DNA from 3 places in the Priestia sp. LL-8 genome. Region 2 is predicted to be linked to each of the others. Evidence: predicted binding sites of a transcription regulator. Region 2 holds the regulator's gene; each other region holds the start of a gene.
The links. Region 2 encodes Rex, which represses fermentation and respiration genes when NADH is low (regulators of the CRP and FNR family bind a similar motif). Its sites were predicted from a motif close to TTGTGAAATATTTCACAA; they were not measured.

Region 1: a site for Rex is predicted at 2,608-2,625, ahead of U9R83_RS02665 (L-lactate dehydrogenase). Genes of this name have one in related genera too.
Region 3: a site for Rex is predicted at 4,394-4,411, ahead of U9R83_RS26130 (cytochrome ubiquinol oxidase subunit I). Genes of this name have one in related genera too.

The regions. Positions count from the first base shown of each region.
Region 1 covers NZ_JAZAQH010000001.1:497,824-504,303, forward strand. Annotated here, with positions in the region: gene U9R83_RS02660 (lactate permease LctP family transporter) at 1-1,564, opposite strand, end outside; gene U9R83_RS02665 (L-lactate dehydrogenase) at 1,627-2,583, opposite strand; gene U9R83_RS02670 (cation diffusion facilitator family transporter) at 2,917-3,792, shown strand; gene U9R83_RS02675 (methyl-accepting chemotaxis protein) at 3,934-5,952, shown strand; gene U9R83_RS02680 (RluA family pseudouridine synthase) at 5,990-6,480, opposite strand, start outside.
Region 2 covers NZ_JAZAQH010000001.1:216,984-223,463, reverse strand. Annotated here, with positions in the region: gene U9R83_RS01315 (CPBP family intramembrane glutamic endopeptidase) at 1-671, shown strand, start outside; gene U9R83_RS01310 (YdiK family protein) at 668-895, shown strand; gene tatC (twin-arginine translocase subunit TatC) at 922-1,677, opposite strand; gene tatA (twin-arginine translocase TatA/TatE family subunit) at 1,693-1,878, opposite strand; gene U9R83_RS01295 (redox-sensing transcriptional repressor Rex) at 1,932-2,570, opposite strand; gene U9R83_RS01290 (ABC-F family ATP-binding cassette domain-containing protein) at 3,029-4,963, shown strand; gene tsaD (tRNA (adenosine(37)-N6)-threonylcarbamoyltransferase complex transferase subunit TsaD) at 5,219-6,235, opposite strand; gene rimI (ribosomal protein S18-alanine N-acetyltransferase) at 6,232-6,480, opposite strand, start outside.
Region 3 covers NZ_JAZAQH010000001.1:4,999,643-5,006,122, forward strand. Annotated here, with positions in the region: gene cydC (thiol reductant ABC exporter subunit CydC) at 1-193, opposite strand, end outside; gene cydD (thiol reductant ABC exporter subunit CydD) at 193-1,905, opposite strand; gene cydB (cytochrome d ubiquinol oxidase subunit II) at 1,905-2,921, opposite strand; gene U9R83_RS26130 (cytochrome ubiquinol oxidase subunit I) at 2,908-4,314, opposite strand; gene U9R83_RS26135 (threonine/serine exporter family protein) at 4,615-5,070, opposite strand; gene U9R83_RS26140 (threonine/serine exporter family protein) at 5,085-5,846, opposite strand; gene U9R83_RS26145 (LacI family DNA-binding transcriptional regulator) at 5,991-6,480, opposite strand, start outside.

The DNA of each region.
Region 1 (6,480 bases), 280 kb from region 2:
ACAAAAAGGTAACAAATCCCCCTAGTATCAAAAATCCCATGCTGTATTTGAGCGTGTATTTAAACAATTCACTTTCTTTTCCAGCCAGTCCCACTGCTCCGGCAGCGACAGCAATTGATTGAGGAGAAAGCATTTTAGCCATTACGCCGCCGGCAGTATTAGCAGCTACAAGAATAACTGGCAAGACATTAATTTGCTGAGCTGTAGTTAGCTGTAAGTTGCCGAACAGCGCATTATTTGATACGACAGACCCCGTTAGAAATACGCCAATCCAGCCAAGAAATGGAGATAAAAATGGAAAATAAGCAGCTGAAGTAGCGAGTGCCAATCCAAGTGTAGAAGACTGTCCTGAATAATTTGAAATAAAGGCAAACGCAATGACCATCATTATCGTAATAATAGGTCTTGCTAGTTCTTTTACGGTTTCTAAAAGAGTAGTCCATGCCACCTTTGGCGATACGTTAAGCAAGAAAACTGAAAGGATACAAGCGATAAGAATTGCTGTACCTGTTGCTGCGAATACGTCTATTTTTAAGATAGCAGCGTAAGGCGTAGGATCCTTTACTAAAGGCGCTGCTTTAATTACGTGATTGTGTAAAAATGGGACGTTAATAAGCAGGTTCATATGTTCAAGCATCGTTTTGACAAAAGAAATGCTCCAAGCCGTAACGAGTATCGTTAATAGAATAAAAGGAGACCAAGCCTTTAAAATCTGTTTTGGTGACAGGCTGAAGCTTTTAGCTGCTGCCGGGCTTGTTCGTTTAATATAAAAAGCAAGAGCAAGCAAACTCACAATAGAAGATGTGATATTTGGAAGTTCAGGGCCGATGTATGTAACAGTTAAATACTGTGTTAGTGCATAGGAAACGGCTGTGATGCTCGTTGCTTTCCATACGTCTTTTAATCCTTTTATCCCATCCATAATAAAGACAAGTAAAAAAGGGATAAGAAAAGAAATAATCGGAAGCTGCGTGCCAAGAAAATGAGCAATTTCTTTTGGATCTATGCCAGATACTTGTCCTGCGACAATGACAGGAATCCCCATAGCGCCAAACGCTCCTGAAGCTGTATTAGCAATTAAACATAGCGCCGCTGCTTTTAACGGTTTGAACCCAAGTCCAACTAGAAGCGCTGCTGTAATGGCAATTGGAGCTCCAAATCCCGCTGCCCCTTCTAAAAAAGCATTAAAGGAAAAAGCAACAAGCAGCATTTGCAAGCGGGGGTCATCGGTTATTGAAATAATAGACTGTCTAATGGTAGTAAACTGTCCGCTTTTGACAGTTAGTTTGTATAAGAACACCGCTCCGATAATAATATAGCTGATGGGCCAAAGTGCATACAGAAACCCATAGCCTGTGGCTCCTAAGACCATTGAGGCAGGCATATCATAAAAATAAATAGCAATAATCATAGAAAGAAGTACTGTAATACCAGCAGCAATGTGTCCTTTTAATTTCAAAAGAGTTAAAGCAATAAAGAAAAAGATAATGGGGATAAGTGCAATTAGTGCAGAAAGCCAAATATTATTTAACGGATTATATACCTGAGTCCACGTCATATTCATACACCTCTACTACATATTTAAAACAAAGGAGCGGGGGAGTCCCCCGCAAAAATCTTTTGATGTTACACAAAAGCTCTGTCGCGAGTTTGCTTAAGAATGCTAGCAGAGTGCTCGAGCTGCTGCTGTTCGTGAGGAGTTAAATTCAATTCAATAATTTGACGCACGCCGTTTTTATTAATGATAGCTGGTACGCCGATATACACGTCAGAAATACCGTATTGTCCTTCTAATAAAGCAGATACCGTTAAAATAGAATTCTCATCATCTAAAATAGCCTTGGTAATTCGTACAAGCCCCATTGCAATTCCGTAATAAGTCGCTCCTTTTCGATTAATAATATGGTAAGCCGCATCGCGGGTTTGTTCGAATAGATGCTTCATATCCGGTTCTTTTTCAATAGCAGCAGTATTGATAAAATGTTCGAGCTTCACGCCGCCAATTTGCGCGTGGCTCCAAACAGGAAATTCCGTATCTCCATGTTCCCCCATAATATAAGCGTGGACGTTGCGAGAATCTACTTCGAAATAGTCGCTTAACAAGTAGCGGAAGCGAGCTGTGTCAAGAATCGTTCCTGAACCAATTACCCGTTCGTTTGGTAATCCTGATACTTTTTGTGTAACGTGTGCGAGAATATCAACTGGATTTGTTGCGACTAAAATGATGCCGTCAAATCCGCTGTTCATAATATCTTTTACAATGCATTCAAAAATTTTAACGTTTTTTTCAACTAGATCTAAGCGCGTTTCCCCTGGAGCTTGATTAGCGCCCGCTGTAATAACTACTAAATCAGCGTCAGCACAGTCTTTATAATCTCCAGCCCAGATTTTCATCGGTGTGGAAAATGGCATACCGTGATTGATATCGCGTGCTTCACCTTCCGCTTTTTCTTTGTTCATATCGATTAACACTAATTCATTGGCAATACCTTGATTCACCATTGAAAAAGCGTAGCTTGAGCCAACAAAACCAGTTCCGATAACAGCAACTTTTCGTGTTTTTGGTGTAAATTGTGTTTTCATTTGTATCATCCTTTGAATTTTATTTTGTGATGTTTTTCACAATGTTAGTGTAACAAGAATAAATACCCTCGGCTGTGATAAAAATCACACCCTTTAAAAAATAGTAAACAATTTTACAGGGCGATTTAAAAAAAGGGTCCTTCTACATGAAGTGCCACATTTAGAAAAATCTCAAACGTTTAAAGTGTTGAGTAAAGGCAACTTGTTTTGCAGAAAGCTAAAGAGTTTAACATTCTCTATTTGTATGTTAACAGCCAATAATGTTTCTATAGACCCACACGAAATCCATTTGTTACACTAAGTTTGCTTATTTTGAATAAAGGAGTTGAAGGGATGGAGAACTACTATGAGCAAGCCCAAAAAGGCGCTTGGGTTAGTATCTTATCATATATCTTTTTATCAGCATGTAAACTTATTATTGCGGGTGTCACCGCTTCCTCTGCATTAAAAGCCGACGGTCTTAATAATGTTACAGATATTATTGCATCAATTGCCGTCTTAGTCGGCTTAAAAATCTCTAAAAAACCTCGTGATAATGATCATCCCTATGGACATTCCAGAGCGGAACATATCTCTTCACTTATTGCTTCTTTTATCATGATGGTCATTGGACTAGAAGTATTGGTCGATGCGGGTCAGTCATTATTTATGGACAAATCTGAAGCGCCCAATTTACTGGCTGCTTGGGTAGGTCTTGGAGCGGCTGCTGTTATGGGTGGTGTCTACCGATATAATATTAAGCTTGCTAAAAAACTTGATAGCCAGTCTTTATATGCGGTTGCTAAAGATAATTTGTCTGATGCACTTGTGAGCATAGGGGCTGTTGTGGGAATTTTCGGCTCGCAATTCGGCTTGCCCTGGCTGGACGTGGTAGCTGCTTTTGCTGTGGGAATTATTATTTGTAAAACAGCCATCGAGATTTTTAAAGAAGCGGCTCATTCTTTAACGGACGGATTTGATGAAGAAAAGTTAGGACACTACAAAGAAAGCATTGGGCTTGTAGAAGGGGTAAAAGAAGTAGAAGATGTGAAAGCGCGCAAGCTTGGTAATCAAGTCGTGATTGATGTAACTGTTAAAGTAGATCCTCATTTAAATGTTATTAAAAGCCATGAAATTGCTGATCAAATTGAACATATGATGAACGATGAGCATCAGATTAAAGATACGCTTGTTCATATTGAACCTGATGCATACGAAAAGCAAAAATAAAACCAGCACGTTCTTTCGTTATGAAAGGATGAGCTGGTTTTATTTTTGGGGAAATTTGAAATAAATCACAAAAACTTCTTCAAAAGTGAAAATGAAAAGCCGTTATTAGTAATATAAAGATTTTTGTAGAAGGGTGAGGGAATGAAGAGGTTAAGTGCAAAACTCGTAGTATTTTTTAGTATTTTTATAGCTATTTTATTATTAGTTGTTTCAGGGGCTGTTTATCAATTTACCAAAACACAAATAGAAAAAGATGTAGAAGTTCAGTCTCAAAGTCAAGTGAAAGAGTTAAGAGAAACGATTCATACGTACTTAGACATGTATAGTCGTTCTTTGCTGACGTATAGTGAAAATGATGTAATTGTTAATTTTGTTAAGCAAGAAGGAGATCAAACAAACCAAGAGAAAAATCCGTATTTTACATGGAACACAGTTCAAAAAGAGTTTACACAGTTTAAAGAAAAGTATCCTAACTTAGTACTTGAATACATAGGCACAAAAAATAAAGGAATGTATTCTGTTCCTAAGCAAGAGTACGGATCAGGTTATGACCCGACTTCAAGAGTTTGGTACAAACAAGCAGTGGCATCACCTGATCAAGTAATTTATACGGATCCATATGAGGATGCAGCAACAAAAAAGACAGTCGTGACGATTGCAAAGGCCATTTTGGACCCAGATACTCAAAAGGTGCTGGGCGTTATAGCTACTGATTTAGATTTAGATGCATTAAAAGCAATCGTAGGAAAAGCGGAAGTAAATTATGGTGGATATGCATTTTTATTTGACAAAAATGCTACCGCTCTTGTCCATCCAACAGAAACTGGAAAGAATTTAATGGAACAGCCATTTATACAAAAAATGTATGAAGCAGATCGAAATAGTGGTTTCATGAAATATACCTTTCAAGGCGAAGAGAGAGTGATGGCATACGAAACTCTTGAAGGGACGAATTGGAAGATAGGGAATGCCTTTATTTATAATGAAATGCTCGCAAGCGCTCATCATTTATTAAATGTAATTATTTGGATTGCGTTAATTGGTATTTTATTATCAGTCGTGTTAACCATCTTTTTCTCAAGAATCATTACTAACCCGGTTCGCCGCTTAAAAGATGAAGTAGCCAAAGTAACAGCGGGCGATTTAACGGTTCAGGTGAAGACGAAGTCAAAAGATGAAATTGGGGAGCTTACTCATTTATTTAATGATATGGTTGCTAAAATGAAAACGTTGATTGGAACAGTTCAGACGTCTGTTGAGACAGTAAAAACGTCTGTTGAAGATTTGAGTGCCGTATCTGAAGAAGCAACTGCATCCAGTGAGGAAATCGGCCGGGCTATCCATGAGATTGCGAGCGGGGCGACGCAGCAAGCTTCTGATGCTGACTCTACTAATCATAAAACGATGAGTTTATCTTCGCAAATTGAAGAAGTCATTGAACAAAACGCACAGATTAATAAAATGACGATTGAAGCTGTAAGCATCAATGAAAAAGGTTTAAAACAAATGCAGCTCCTTCGCAACCAAACCACTGAATCATCTCAAACGATTCACGCTGTTCAAGCTGTAATGGAAGAATTAACAAATAAGATGAAAAAAATTGAATCTATTATTTTCACGATTAATAGTATTTCAGACCAGACAAATTTACTTGCATTAAATGCTAGTATTGAAGCAGCTCGTGCAGGAGAACATGGCAAAGGATTTGCGGTAGTAGCTGAAGAAGTGCGAAAACTTGCTGAACAGTCCTCTCAGGCCACTGAACAAGTTCGCCATACGATTGCAGCGATTCAAGGAGAAGTCGCAGCTGCGCGTGAAGAATGCAACCGTACAGAAGAGCTTTCAAAGTCTCAAGACTTTGTGGTAGGAGATACAGAACAAGCTTTTCATGAAATTGCAACCACGATTGAACAAGTGGCGGCGGCTGTCGAACATGTGACAAGCAGCATGGATAGTATTAATGAGCATAAGGAAGACGTGGTAGCGGCCATTCAAAGCATAGCAGCTATTGCACAGCAATCAGCTGCGGGAACTGAAGAAATTACGGCTTCTACAGAAGAACAAATTAGAGCTATTTCTACTGTTTCTCAATCGGCTGAACATCTGCAAGAGATTAGTGAAGAATTGGCGAACTTGATTCGTCAATTTAAAATTAAATAAAAAAGAGCGCCAATAACATATTGGCGCTCTTTTTTATTTAATAGGAAAACAAGTTGCTATACGGTAAAAAAACCTGCTGAGTTGGAGGTGCAACGGCTGACACGCGCTGATGTGTAAACGGGTGTATAAAAGAAAGCTTAATGGCATGTAAAGCTTGCTGCTGATCTTTTAATCTCTTTCCGCCATAAAGAGTATCACCAAGTAATGGATAGCCGATGTGACTCATATGAACACGAATTTGGTGAGTGCGTCCGGTCTCGAGCGAAAGTTCAATAAGCGTTTCATTTTTGGCCGTATTGCGCTTTAACACCCGATAAGATGTTTTGGCAGCTTGTCCCGTTCTAGATACTCTTCTTCTCGTAGCGTGATGGCGATCGCGTCCAATAGGTTCATTAACGATTCCTTGCTCTTTTTTCATGATTCCTTGGACAAGAGCAACATAAGTCCGATTAATTTTACGTTCAGCCAGCAGCTGGTCAAACACAGAGCTTGCTACAAAATGCTTCGTGAATAAGATAGCACCTGATG
Region 2 (6,480 bases):
TTGTTGGTATACCGCTGTTAAAATTAACAGGAATGTTTGATCAATATCCAGTTCGAACAGCGAATGTCATGCTTTTGACTTATTGGACCATCATCAGCTTTATCCTTGGTTTACTTATTGTCTTACTGCTGCTGCGCCGTGACATGTCCATGCGTATAGAACATGCTGGAAAAACGATTGCTGTTGTCTGGTCAGTCCTTGGGGTGTTTCTCGCTATGGCTGGTCAAGCTGTAGCAGGTATGATTGAGCACGCTCTTGGCATTACCCAAGTATCTGAAAACACACAAAATATTGTTAACCTTGTTAAAGCAACACCGTTCCTTATTGTCGTTACGTCTGTTATTGGACCAATACTAGAAGAGATTATTTTCCGAAAGATTATTTTTGGCTCTCTTCACAAACGATACAATTTCTTTATCTCTGCATTTATTAGTTCCCTTATTTTCGCTGCGGTACACTGGGATTTTAAACATTTACTTGTGTATACAGCTATGGGATTTGTATTTGCATTCCTTTATGCAAGGACGAGACTAATTGTTGTACCTATTATTGCTCACGTTTTGATGAATACAATCGTTATTTTATCTCAAACTATTTTTGCAGATAAAATTATAGAAATGCAAAAACAAGCAGAACAAATGCAGTTTATTTTTGGAGGCATGTTTTTATGAAGAATATCCCTTTAACACGAGGGTTTATTTATATTATTATGGGGATTTTATTCACCTACCTGGCTATTCAAAATGCTCAGGAAACCGTTTGGAACTTCCCCACAATCTTATTTGCACTCGTAGCCGCATTCGATTTCAGGTTTGCGGTTCGCATCTTTATCTTGCACTATAAAATTAAAAAGTTGCAGCAGCAATATAAAAATCAAGATGATTCATCTAAATAAAAAAACCACTGTTTCAGTGGTTTTTTTTACATACTAACATCTTCTCTTTCTTGCTCTGCCCTTGCCTTTAACACTTTGCGATACGAAATGCGGGAAATAATGATGCTGATTTCATACAGTATTAAGAGCGGCACTGTCACCATCATGTGCGAGAGCAATTCCGGTGGTGTAATAAGTGCGGCAATAACTAGCAGTACGAAATAGGCATACTTTCGAATTTGAGATAAAAACATAGGCGTTATAATTCCTAATCGCGTCAAAAACATGACGACGACAGGAAGCTGAAACAACAGGCCAAAAGGCAGTGTGAGCTGCATTAAAAAAGAAAAGTATTCATTAATGCCAATCACTTGGTTTACATTCAGCTCATCGGAAACGCGCGTCATAAAATCAACGACAAATGGAAACAACACAAAATAAGAAAAAGAGACACCGCCGATAAAGAGAAAAATGGAAACAGGAATATATCCAAGCGTTACCTTACGCTCTTTTTCATATAAACCAGGACTAATAAATGCCCAAAGTTGATACAGTGCAACAGGAGCTGCAAGTACACAGCCGATAATAACAGCAAACTGCATATAAATCTTAACTGGGTCTGTTAGCCTAAATGCATTCATCGTTAAATTTTTTGCCTCATCAGCATGCTGTAAATAGACAATAACCTTATCCGCTATAAAAAAGCCGGCAACTGTGGCAATGACAAAGAAAAATAAAACAATTAAAATGCGTTTTCGCAGCTCTCCTATATGATCATATATTGACATTTCTTGTTCGGTCATACTATGATCACCCTTTTACTCTTTGTCATCTACTTGACGCTGTTTATCTTTTTCACGATCATCTGATGCCCCGCTAGCGGCATGCTTAAACTCTCTAAGCGTTTGCCCGACTGATCTTCCTAGCTCCGGTAACCGTTTCGGTCCAAAAATAAGCAGTGCTACAATCGCAATAATAATCCAACTGCCTGCTCCAATCCCCATATTCCCACTCTCCTTATTAATTTAGACTTAAGGAAATCGTAACACAGTCCACCTTATTCAACAGGATAATTTTTCAAAAAATAGACAAGCGACTGTAACTCTACAGCAAGATCAATATGATGCAGTCGAATCTCATCGGGTACGTTTAAGCGTGCAGGAGTGAAGTTTAGAATCCCTTTAATTCCGCAATTCACTAAACGATCGGTAATTTGCTGAGCAACAGTGGCAGGAACGGTTAAAATCGCTACTGAGATGTCATCACTCATATAATCTTCCAATTGGTCAAGGTGATAAACCGGCACGTCGCCCACTTTTGTACCGACTTTATCTTCTATCACATCAAAAGCGCACTCAATTTTGGTGTTATTATTTTTAATAAAATTATAATTTAAAAAGGCCGTTCCTAGATTCCCTACGCCAATCAGTGCTACTTTCGTTACTTCATCTTGGTCTAACGTTTTACGGAAAAATGTAAGTAAATAATTCACATTGTAGCCGTATCCCTTTTTTCCTAATGCTCCAAAGTAAGAAAAGTCCCGACGAATAGTAGCAGAATCCACTTTCACTGCCTCGCTTAACTCCGCTGACGACACACGCTGTTTACCAGAAGCATGCAAGTTTTTCAAAAAACGATAATAAAGCGGCAATCGTTTAGCCGTTGCTTGTGGTATTTTTAATTGTTCAGTGTTCACGTTGTACCCCCTCAGTTCATGTATGTCATTACTAACATTTTCAAGTCATATTGCATTACCTTTCACAAAGCATCAACCGCTTTGAGGTAGCGCTTCCAATTCTCTCTCTTTTCTCTTGTTTTATATATACTCCGCTTCACACCCCGACGGCTTTTGTCTATCCAGCACTACTTAAAGTCGGTAGCTAGAACGAAGTAATTAGCCCTTCAAAGGATTCGTTTGTTAGTCATGACGGGTTTTCTACATCCATCATATATAAGTTCAGAGATGCACTTATCTCTTATTTTAACATAGTATCCTGTATAAAATGTGCAGGTAAAATCATTTTATTTCATGAATCAAAACATTCGCTTCATCATTTGTCCTTGTCCCTCTACAAATTACAAACGCTTGTAGGAAGAACTTGTAGTTGAAAATATGTTAAAATACACTATGGATATACTACTAGAGGTGAAAAAATGATTATTCTACAATTGAACGGTATTACAAAATACTATGGGGCAGAACCCATTTTATCGAATATAAAGTTAGAAGTACAATCAAAAGACCGCATTGCCCTAGTGGGACGAAACGGTGCTGGTAAATCAACTTTATTAAAAATTATTGCTGAGCAGCTTTCTTATGACAGCGGAGAGATTATCAAACCTAAAGGTGTTTCCATTGATTATATGGGACAAGATACAGTTCTTGAGTCAACACTCTCCATATGGGAAGAAATGATGACTGTCTTTGCTCCGTTAAAGAAGATGGAAAAAGAATTACGTACGCTTGAAACGAAGATGGGCGATCCAGATATTTTTAATGATTCAGTTCAATACGAAAAACTAACCAAAGAGTACGATCAGCTTCAAGTAACGTTCAAAGATTTAGGCGGCTATCAATATGAAGCGGATACACGATCTATTCTTCACGGTTTCCGTTTTTCAAACTTTGACTATAGCACCCCTATTTCCTCCTTGAGCGGTGGGCAAAAAACGCGCTTGGCTCTTGCAAAACTGCTTTTAACAAAGCCAGACTTGCTTATTCTCGATGAGCCTACCAACCACTTAGATATTGAAACTTTAGCATGGCTGGAACAGTTTCTGCAAGGGTATGAAGGAGCTATTTTAATTGTTTCACACGATCGTTACTTCCTTGATAAAGTCGTAAATCAAGTGTATGAAGTCACACAAAAAACAACGGTGAAGTACACGGGCAACTACTCTAAATACCTCGTACAAAAAGCCGAGCGCTATGAAAAAGAGTTGCGTCAGTACGAAAAGCAGCAAGATGAAGTCGCAAAACTGAATGATTTTATTCAGCGAAACATCGCCCGCGCATCGACTACAAAACGTGCGCAAAGCAGACGTAAACAGCTCGATCGAATGGAGTTAATAAACCGACCTAATGAAGGTGAAAAATCAGCTAGTTTTTCGTTTGAAATTGAGCGTCAAAGCGGAAATGAAGTCTTAAATCTCGAAAACGTGTCTATTGGATATGATGAAAACAAATATGTCGTGCAAGAGGCAAACCTTCGAATTAAAAAAGGTGAAAGCCTTGCGTTGGTTGGCCCTAATGGAGTTGGGAAATCAACTTTATTAAAAGGTATTGTGGATAAGCTAAGCTTCAAGACTGGAACCATTTCTTTTGGCTCAAACGTAATGGTTGGTTATTACGACCAAGAGCAAGCCAATTTAACGTCTAATAAAACCGTTTTAAATGAGCTTTGGGATGACTACCCATCCAAACCTGAAAAAGAAATTCGTACAGCGCTTGGAAATTTTCTCTTTTCAGGTGATGATGTACTGAAAATCGTTTCCACGCTTAGCGGTGGTGAAAAAGCACGTTTGGCTCTTGCGAAGCTCATGCTTCAAAAGGCTAACTTCTTAATTTTAGATGAACCTACTAACCATCTTGATTTAGATAGCAAACAAGTACTGGAGAATGCGTTAATTGATTACCCGGGGACTCTATTATTTGTTTCACATGACCGTTATTTTATTAATCGTATTGCAAACAAAATAGCCGAGCTATCTCCTGAAGGGGTAGAAGAGTTTCTTGGAGATTATGACTATTATGTAGAAAAGAAAGCAGAAATAGAAGAAATCAAAGAATTAGAAAATGTAAAAGCAAACGAAGAACGTACGGTAAAAGTAGATAAACAGTCTTATAAACAAGATAAAGAACAAAAGAAATTGATGAGGCAGCGAACACGCCGCATTGAAGAAATTGAAACTGAAGTAAACAAATTAGAAGCCGCACAAGCGGCGAATGAAGAACTTCTTTGTGACCCTGAAATTTATCAAAATCACGAGGAAGTATCAAGATTAAACGGTGAAAATGAAAAAATTTCTTCACAGTTATCCACATTAATGGAAGAGTGGGAAGAACTGCAGCTGCTTCTAGAAGAATAGCCTATATTTTTTTGTATCTATTCATCCTATTTACTTGTTCATGCGCTTTAGGACAAGCTTTATCCACTCTGTGAATAAATAGTGGATATCTGTCTGATTTTCATAATTAAAACTTGTTGATAACAGGTCCGTGTACTGAGTGCACGGACTTTTCCACATAATTATCCACAGTCAATTCTAAATTTATTGAATATTGTTGATAAATCATTTTTATCCACAAAAAAAGACGAATGAGAAATAAATCTCATTCGTCACTTACTCTTCCAAGTCCAAACCGGGGTTTGCATTTAATGACATATCTGAACGTTTTCCTTGAGCAAATCGTACGCTTGCTGCTGCTCCAATCATTGCGGCATTATCCGTGCATAGAGATAGCGGCGGGATAATCAGCTCAATGTTTGATAATGGTGCGAACGCCTCTTCTAGCGCTGCTCTAAGTCCTTTATTAGCAGCAACTCCTCCTGCTAATAAAACTTGCTTAACGTTATATTCCTTTGCAGCTTTAACGGTTTTAGTTACTAACACATCAATGACACTCGCTTGAAAGCTCGCAGCAAGCGTTTGTGGAAGAATTTCTTCACCTTTTTGCTTCGCGTTGTGGACAGTGTTAATAACTGCTGATTTTAATCCACTGAAACTAAAATCATAGGATCCTTCTTCTAGCCAAGCACGCGGCAAATCAATTAATGGCTCTCCTTCATGTGCAAGGCGGTCAATATGAGGTCCGCCTGGATATGGAAGGTTTAACGTGCGGGCTACTTTATCGTAGGCTTCTCCTGCTGCATCATCTCTCGTTTCACCAATCACTTTAAACTGACCGTGACTTTCCATGTATACAAGCTCCGTATGCCCTCCAGATACAACTAGCGATAAAAGGGGAAATTCTAATTTTTTGATTAGCTGATTCGCATAAATATGTCCTGCAATATGATGAACACCAATTAATGGCTTTTGATGTGCAAATGCTAGCGCTTTGGCTGCATTTACGCCAATAAGAAGTGCTCCCACAAGCCCTGGTCCTTCCGTTACAGCTATTGCATCAATATCTGCAAACGTCAAGTTCGCTTGATTTAAAGTTTCTTCAACTACTACCGTAATTTGTTCTACATGATGACGAGATGCAATTTCCGGTACGACACCGCCAAATCGTTTATGGCTTTCTATTTGAGAGGCCACCACATTGGCTACAATTTCATGACCGTTTCGAATCACGGCTGCTGCTGTCTCATCACAGCTTGTTTCTAATGCTAAAATTAATTGATTTTCACTCATAAATTCACCCACATAACTAATGCATCCTCATTGTTATCAGAATAATAATTCTTACGAATACCTCCAGGTTTAAAACCTAGCTTTTGATACAATGATTGTGCAATATGATTAGATACCCTAACTTCTAATGTCATTGACGTAGCACCTAGTTTTCGAAGAACGTCCATCACGTTGCGCAGCAGCAATTCACCGAGTCCCTTGCCTCGGTAGTCTGGCAATAGCGCAATGTTGGTTACATGTGCTTC
Region 3 (6,480 bases), 4.8 Mb from region 2:
TACGCACAAGGACTATGGGAACGTATACTAATAAGATTGTTTCTGGCTGTAAGGACGAAGCTGAAATCAAGTAACCTGACGTGAACATTAGCGCGCAAGCAGAACCAATCGTCAATAAGCTTAGTAATAAGATAGAAAAGATACGATATTTATATGTTTTAAAGTAAGGCCATATCCAACTTTTATATTTCATCATATCTCCTCCTCTTCATGTAAAAATTGATAGTAAGCTCCTTTTTTTTGAATCAGTTCTTGATGATTACCGATTTCTGAAACCTTTCCGTCCTCTATCACAACAATAAGATCCATGTCTTTCATCCAATGCAAACGGTGCGTAGCTAAAATAAATAACTTGTCTTGAAACATCGTTAAAATATCTTGCTTTAATTCATATTCTGTTTCAATATCGACTTGTGCCGTTGGTTCATCTAGCATAATAATGGGGCGATCGCTTAGAAATGCTCGAGCTAGGGCAATCCTTTGAGCTTGGCCGCCGCTAAGCTGCCGTCCCCCATCCCCTATCATTTCATTTTCCTTCTTAGGCATCTGTTGAACCGCTGATAAAAGTCCTGCTTTCGTTAAAGCATCTTCATAATTATATGAGCGGACTCTATCCTGATAAAATTCAACATTTTCTTTTACAGTTCCATTAAAAATAAATGGGTGCTGAGGGATATACGTAATCTGCTTTTGCCAAGCCTCTGAGCGTAAATCAACCTGCACGCCGTTTACTTCAGCAGAGCCTTCTGTAGATTGTACAAAGCCGCTCAGTATATCAATAAGCGTCGATTTTCCAGCTCCGCTTTTTCCTATAATTCCAATTTTTTTACTTCCTTTAACATGAAGCGACACATCTTCAAGAGAAGGTGGCTGCTCTTCGTCATACTTGACGGTGATATGCCTTATTTGAAGTTCACTGCTTTCAGTCCAAGTAGGAACATCTTCTTCTTTAGCCGACGGTTTTTCAGCCTGCTTCACAACCTTAAGTAATGCATCTCCAGATTCTTTTCCGTCCAATGTTGCATGATAATCGTTTCCGACTTCTCGTATGGGCAGAAAATATTCAGGCGCCAGCAATAAAATCATAAGTGCAGGCTCTAATGTCATCGAACCATTCACCAGCCGCAAACCAAGCGTAACAGCCACGATGGCTACAGATAACATCGTAAAGAAATCGAGAGCAAACGTAGATAAAAAAGCAATTCGGAGGGTTCCCATTGTCGCTTTTCGATAACGGTCACTGACTCTCTCAATCGTTTCAGCATGTTCCTTACTTTTCCCGAGAAATGTTAACGTTTCTAACCCTCGAAGCGAATCTACAAAGTGGTTGGACAACACTTGATATGTCTCCCATTGGCTATCTATTTTTTTTTGTGCAGCCAGTCCGAGCAAAATCATAAATAAAATTAAAATTGGCATGGTCACAAGTAAAATAATGCCTGAAAGCCGATCATGGTACCAAACGAAAGCAAGCACTAGCCAAGGTGTAACGCTAATGGCGGCCAGTTTAGGCAAAAACAGCTCGAGATAAGCGCGAAGCTTCTGTAGACCTGTGGTGATGAGCGTCACCAAGTTTCCTGTTCCTTCATCTTTGGTAAAACGCGGTCCTAATGAAAAAATGCTTTTCATGACTATCAAACGAAGTTCCTGAGTCGTTTTGACTCCAAATTGATATGCTGTTTTTTTCACTATAAAACCTACGATCTGACGAACCATAAAGGCAGACAAAAACAGTCCGATTGCTTTTGTCTGCGAAGTTAAACTTTCACCATGAAAAAGAGCGGTAATTACTTCGGCAAGCCACTTAGCTTGAAAAATAATGGCTACACTTTGAATAGTAATAAGCCCTATTAACATGGCAAGAACCATTTTTATTCCGTTGTAAACCATTAAATTTCTACCCATTAGTACTCCATATGCTCCTTATGATCTACACGTTTTCTGAAAACGTAGTAGCTCCAAATTTGATAACCTAACACAAAAGGCAGTAACGCAATAGCAGCGTAAGACATAATTTTCAAGGAATAATTCCCTGATGCTGCATTATAAATCGTTAAACTATAGCCTTCATTGATTGAACTAACCAAAACGGTTGGAAACAATCCTGCAAATATAGAGGAAATTGATAAAATTAAAATTAAGCCAGACATAGCAAATGCCCATCCGTCTTTTTTACGTGTAAGGAAAAAACCTGCTAGTAAATACACGAAAATGCCGATGAAAAATGTATATAGCATCAAGCGGCTATGATTACTGAATAAATCTGTTTCAAAAAACGTCATGCCTGAAAAAATAAGAAGCAGCAAGGCATTAACAGGCAAAAGCTTCATGGCCACTTTTCGTGAACGATCTCTAATGTCATCCATCGTACGGATCGTCGCAAAAATAAGTCCGTGCCATAAGCAAAGCATTGTTAATGTAACACCGCCCGTTATAGTATATAGATTCACAATATCCGAAAAGCCGGCATTCATTTGCATGTTGCGCTCAACAGGCAGTCCTTTCATTAGCGCTGAAAATAAGATGCCGAAAATGAGCGGTGGAAAAAGACTTCCAAAGAAGATAACCCAATCCCACGCATTTTTCCACGCTTGTTTTTCAACTTTTCCTCGAAATTCAAATGCTACGCCGCGGCCAATAAGCGAAAGCAACAGAAGAACAAAAAGAACATATGACCCGCTTAATAGCGTTGCATACCAGTTTGGAAAAGCGGCAAACATAGCACCGATTGCTGAAATTAACCAAACTTCATTTGCATCCCAAAAAGGACCGATTGTATTAATAAAGGCTCGTCGCTCTAAGTCGTTTCTTCCTAAAAAACGAGACACCATTCCAATCCCAAAATCAAAACCTTCTAAAAAGATAAAACCAACAAACAGAATGGATACTAGTAAATACCAGAATTCATTAAGAGAAAACATTGTATCCCTCCTTTGTAAACGGATCAGTTGATGTTACTTTTGTATGTGCTTCGTGATCGTGATCTGGACCTTTTTTAATTTCTTTAACGAACAAGAACACCATAATCACAGCTAAAATTAAATAAAAGAACGAAAACGAGATAATAGAAAACAGTAATTCACCTGCTGTTACACCAGGAGACACGGCGTCTTCGGTTTTCATATAGCCAAATACAACCCAAGGCTGACGGCCAATCTCTGTCATAATCCAACCTGCTGAGCTTCCAAGGAACGGAAAGGCAATGGCAATCGTCATAATACGTAAAAATAGTTTGCTTTCTTGAAGTTTTTTACGAGAAAGCAAGTACGTACCCCAAATGCCTAGTGCACATAATACGCCACCTAGACCAGCCATAATGCGGAAACTCCAAAACGTTGTTCGAACGGGTGGAATATAATTTCCTTCTCCATATTTCGCCGTATACTGCTGCTGAAGCTCGTTCATTCCAGGAACGGAGCCTGAAAACTTCCCGTATGATAAGAAGCTTAATAAATAAGGTATTTTGATTTCACTCGTATTTTTCTTTTCATCAGGGTGAATATTTGCTGTTACTGTCCAAGCACCTGGACTTCCGCTGTTTTCCCACAATCCTTCACTTGCGGCCATTTTCATCGGCTGTGTTTTAACTAAGTATCCAGCCTGTTCATGCCCAGATAGCGCAATTCCGACACCTGAAACTAACCCTACAAGGATAGCAACTTGAAATGATTTTTTGGCAAAAGTCACATGTTTTTTCTTCAAGAGCATAACAGCACTGACACCCGTGATAAAAAAGGCGCCTGTTGCAAACGAACCTAAAATTGTATGAGGGAATTCAACCCACAGCTGACCGTTTGTTAACAATTTAAAGAAGTCATTCATTTCTAAACGGCCATTATTTAGCTCCATTCCGACCGGATGCTGCATAAAAGAATTAGCCGTTAAAATAAAGAACGCTGAGAAGATAGTACCTAGACTAACAAGCCAAATACATAGACAGTGCAGCCATTTAGGCAAACGATCCCACCCGAAAATCCACAGCCCGAGAAACGTGGACTCCATAAAAAACGCTAGCAGTGCTTCAATAGCAAGCGGCGCACCGAATACATCTCCTACAAACCTTGAGTACTCTGACCAGTTCATGCCAAACTGAAATTCTTGTAAAATACCTGTTACGACTCCGACAGCAAAGTTAATCAGGAATAAGTGCCCCCAAAACTTTGCCATCTTTTTATACTGTTCATCTTTTTTTACTACGTACATCGTTTCCATGATCGCTACTAAAAAGACAAGGCCGATAGACAGCGGTACAAAGATAAAATGAAACAGCGTCGTTGATGCAAATTGAATACGTGATAGTATGACTGTATCCATCTTCTTTCTCCTTTCATATATAAGAACATTCATCATTTCCATAGATACTTTGCTCATTTCTGAGCATCTTTTACTTATATTGTGAAATATTGAGCATAACAATTCGAGAAATATGCTCAACATTTCACAAACATATGTAATGTGTCTCTTTCTATTTACATAGTATAGTCTATTTTTTTAGCTGTGCACGTACATTTTTTGAACGTTTTTAGACTAAAACGTGACTTTCTTGTGACGAAAAAGGGAAGGAACTCTTTATTTTTTCATAAAAAAAGCACGCTCTGATTTGAGCTTGCTTCTCTACGGTCGATATTTTGCTTTCGCATTTAATTTAGATTGACGAATGATTTGGTTAATGACTTCAGAAAATACAATACCAATGGCAATTGAACCCGAAATCATAAAGGCTTTTGCTGCAAGACTAATCGCTTCATTATAATTATTTTCTACAAAGTTACGCATGGCATCGTATGCTGTTCCCCCTGGAACGAGCGGAATAATACCTGCTACGGTGAAAATAATGATCGGCGTACGATAAATTTTTGCGTAAATTTGACTAATAATAGCAATAAAGAAGGCCGATGCTACAGTGCTTGGAATTTCATCTACACCATAGAACGTTAGCAAATAGTAAATGAGCCAGCCAATCATTCCGACAAAGCCACTTTTTAATAATGATTCACGTGGAACATTAAAAATGATCCCAAACGCTGCTGAAGCAATAAAACTTGTAATTATCTGCTCTACGATATGCATATGATGCCTCCCTTCTATAGAAGCGTAAATACAATGGCAATACCTGCACCAATAGCGAATGCCGTCAGAAACGCTTCTGCTCCTTTTGATAATCCAGACAGTAAATGTCCCGCCATTAAATCTCGCACTGCATTGGTAATGGATAAGCCAGGAACGAGAGGCATAACGGATCCAATAATAATTTTATCAATTTGCGTGCCCAGTCCTGAAGCGACTAAAAGAGCTGATAAAAGTCCAATAACTAACGAAGCGGTAAACTCAGCAAAAAAGCGAATCGGAATAAGACGGTGGAAATACACCACGGTTAAAAATCCGAGACCTCCTGAAAACATCGCTGGAATAAAGTCCGTCCATAAACCTTGAAACATGATTAAAAAGCATCCGCTAGAAATGGATGCAGCTGCAAGTTGAACCCATAGTGGAAAAGCTACGTTCGTTGCTTCAATTTCTTGTAGCATTTCATACGCTTCCTCCAAGGAGATGTTTCCTTGACTGATGGTTCTTGAGACGCTATTTACCATAGTTACTTTTTTTAAATCTGTCGTTCGTTCGGAAATACGAATTAACTTCGTTTTCGTCGGTTCTTTCGTTTCAAGTGAAAACATGATCCCTGTTGGCGTCACATAGCTGTGGGATTTTTTTATACCGTAAGACGCTGCAATCCGCATCATTGTGTCTTCTACTCGATACGTTTCTGCTCCGCTTTCTAACATAATTTTACCTGCTAGTAAGCTAACGTCCATAATTTCATATTTATCTAATTTTTGCTGTGTCATCAAATCGCTCCAAACATATTAAAGCTTGGTTTTTTCCCCTACAGCATACAGTGTATAAGAAAGAGGGAAGTGGACGCAATGGTTAATGCAAAAAAGTGTGGACTTTTTGTCTCACACTTTCAGGAATAGTATATACATTCCTTATCAATTCATACGTTTTGTGGTCTCACGCTCTATTAATACAGGTGCCATTTTATACTGTACCTGATCTATTTCTTGCTGATCCTGAATTTGCTGAAGTAAGAGGTTTACTGCTTTTTCAGCCATTTTTTCCATCGGTTGACGGATAGTTGTTAGCGGAGGCTGCGCTTCACTAGCTTCTGTAATATCATCAAACCCTATCACAGACAAATCTGCTGGAACGTGAAGCCCGTTTTGCCACGCACAGTGTATCACTTTCAGAGCAATGTCATCCGTAGCACAAATAAGCGCAGTTGGGGGCTCTGGATGATGAGCTAGCTCATTTATAAACTGATATAGTTCATCTGAGTTATTCATATTTTCTTTCACAAACTTTGCGTTTGCTGACGGTACATATTGATAAAAAAGAGACAGACGGTGCTCCACTCCGCTTACAGCTTTTCCAACGAACCCGATATTATTATGGCCAAGGTCCGTTAAGTGAGCAACAGCT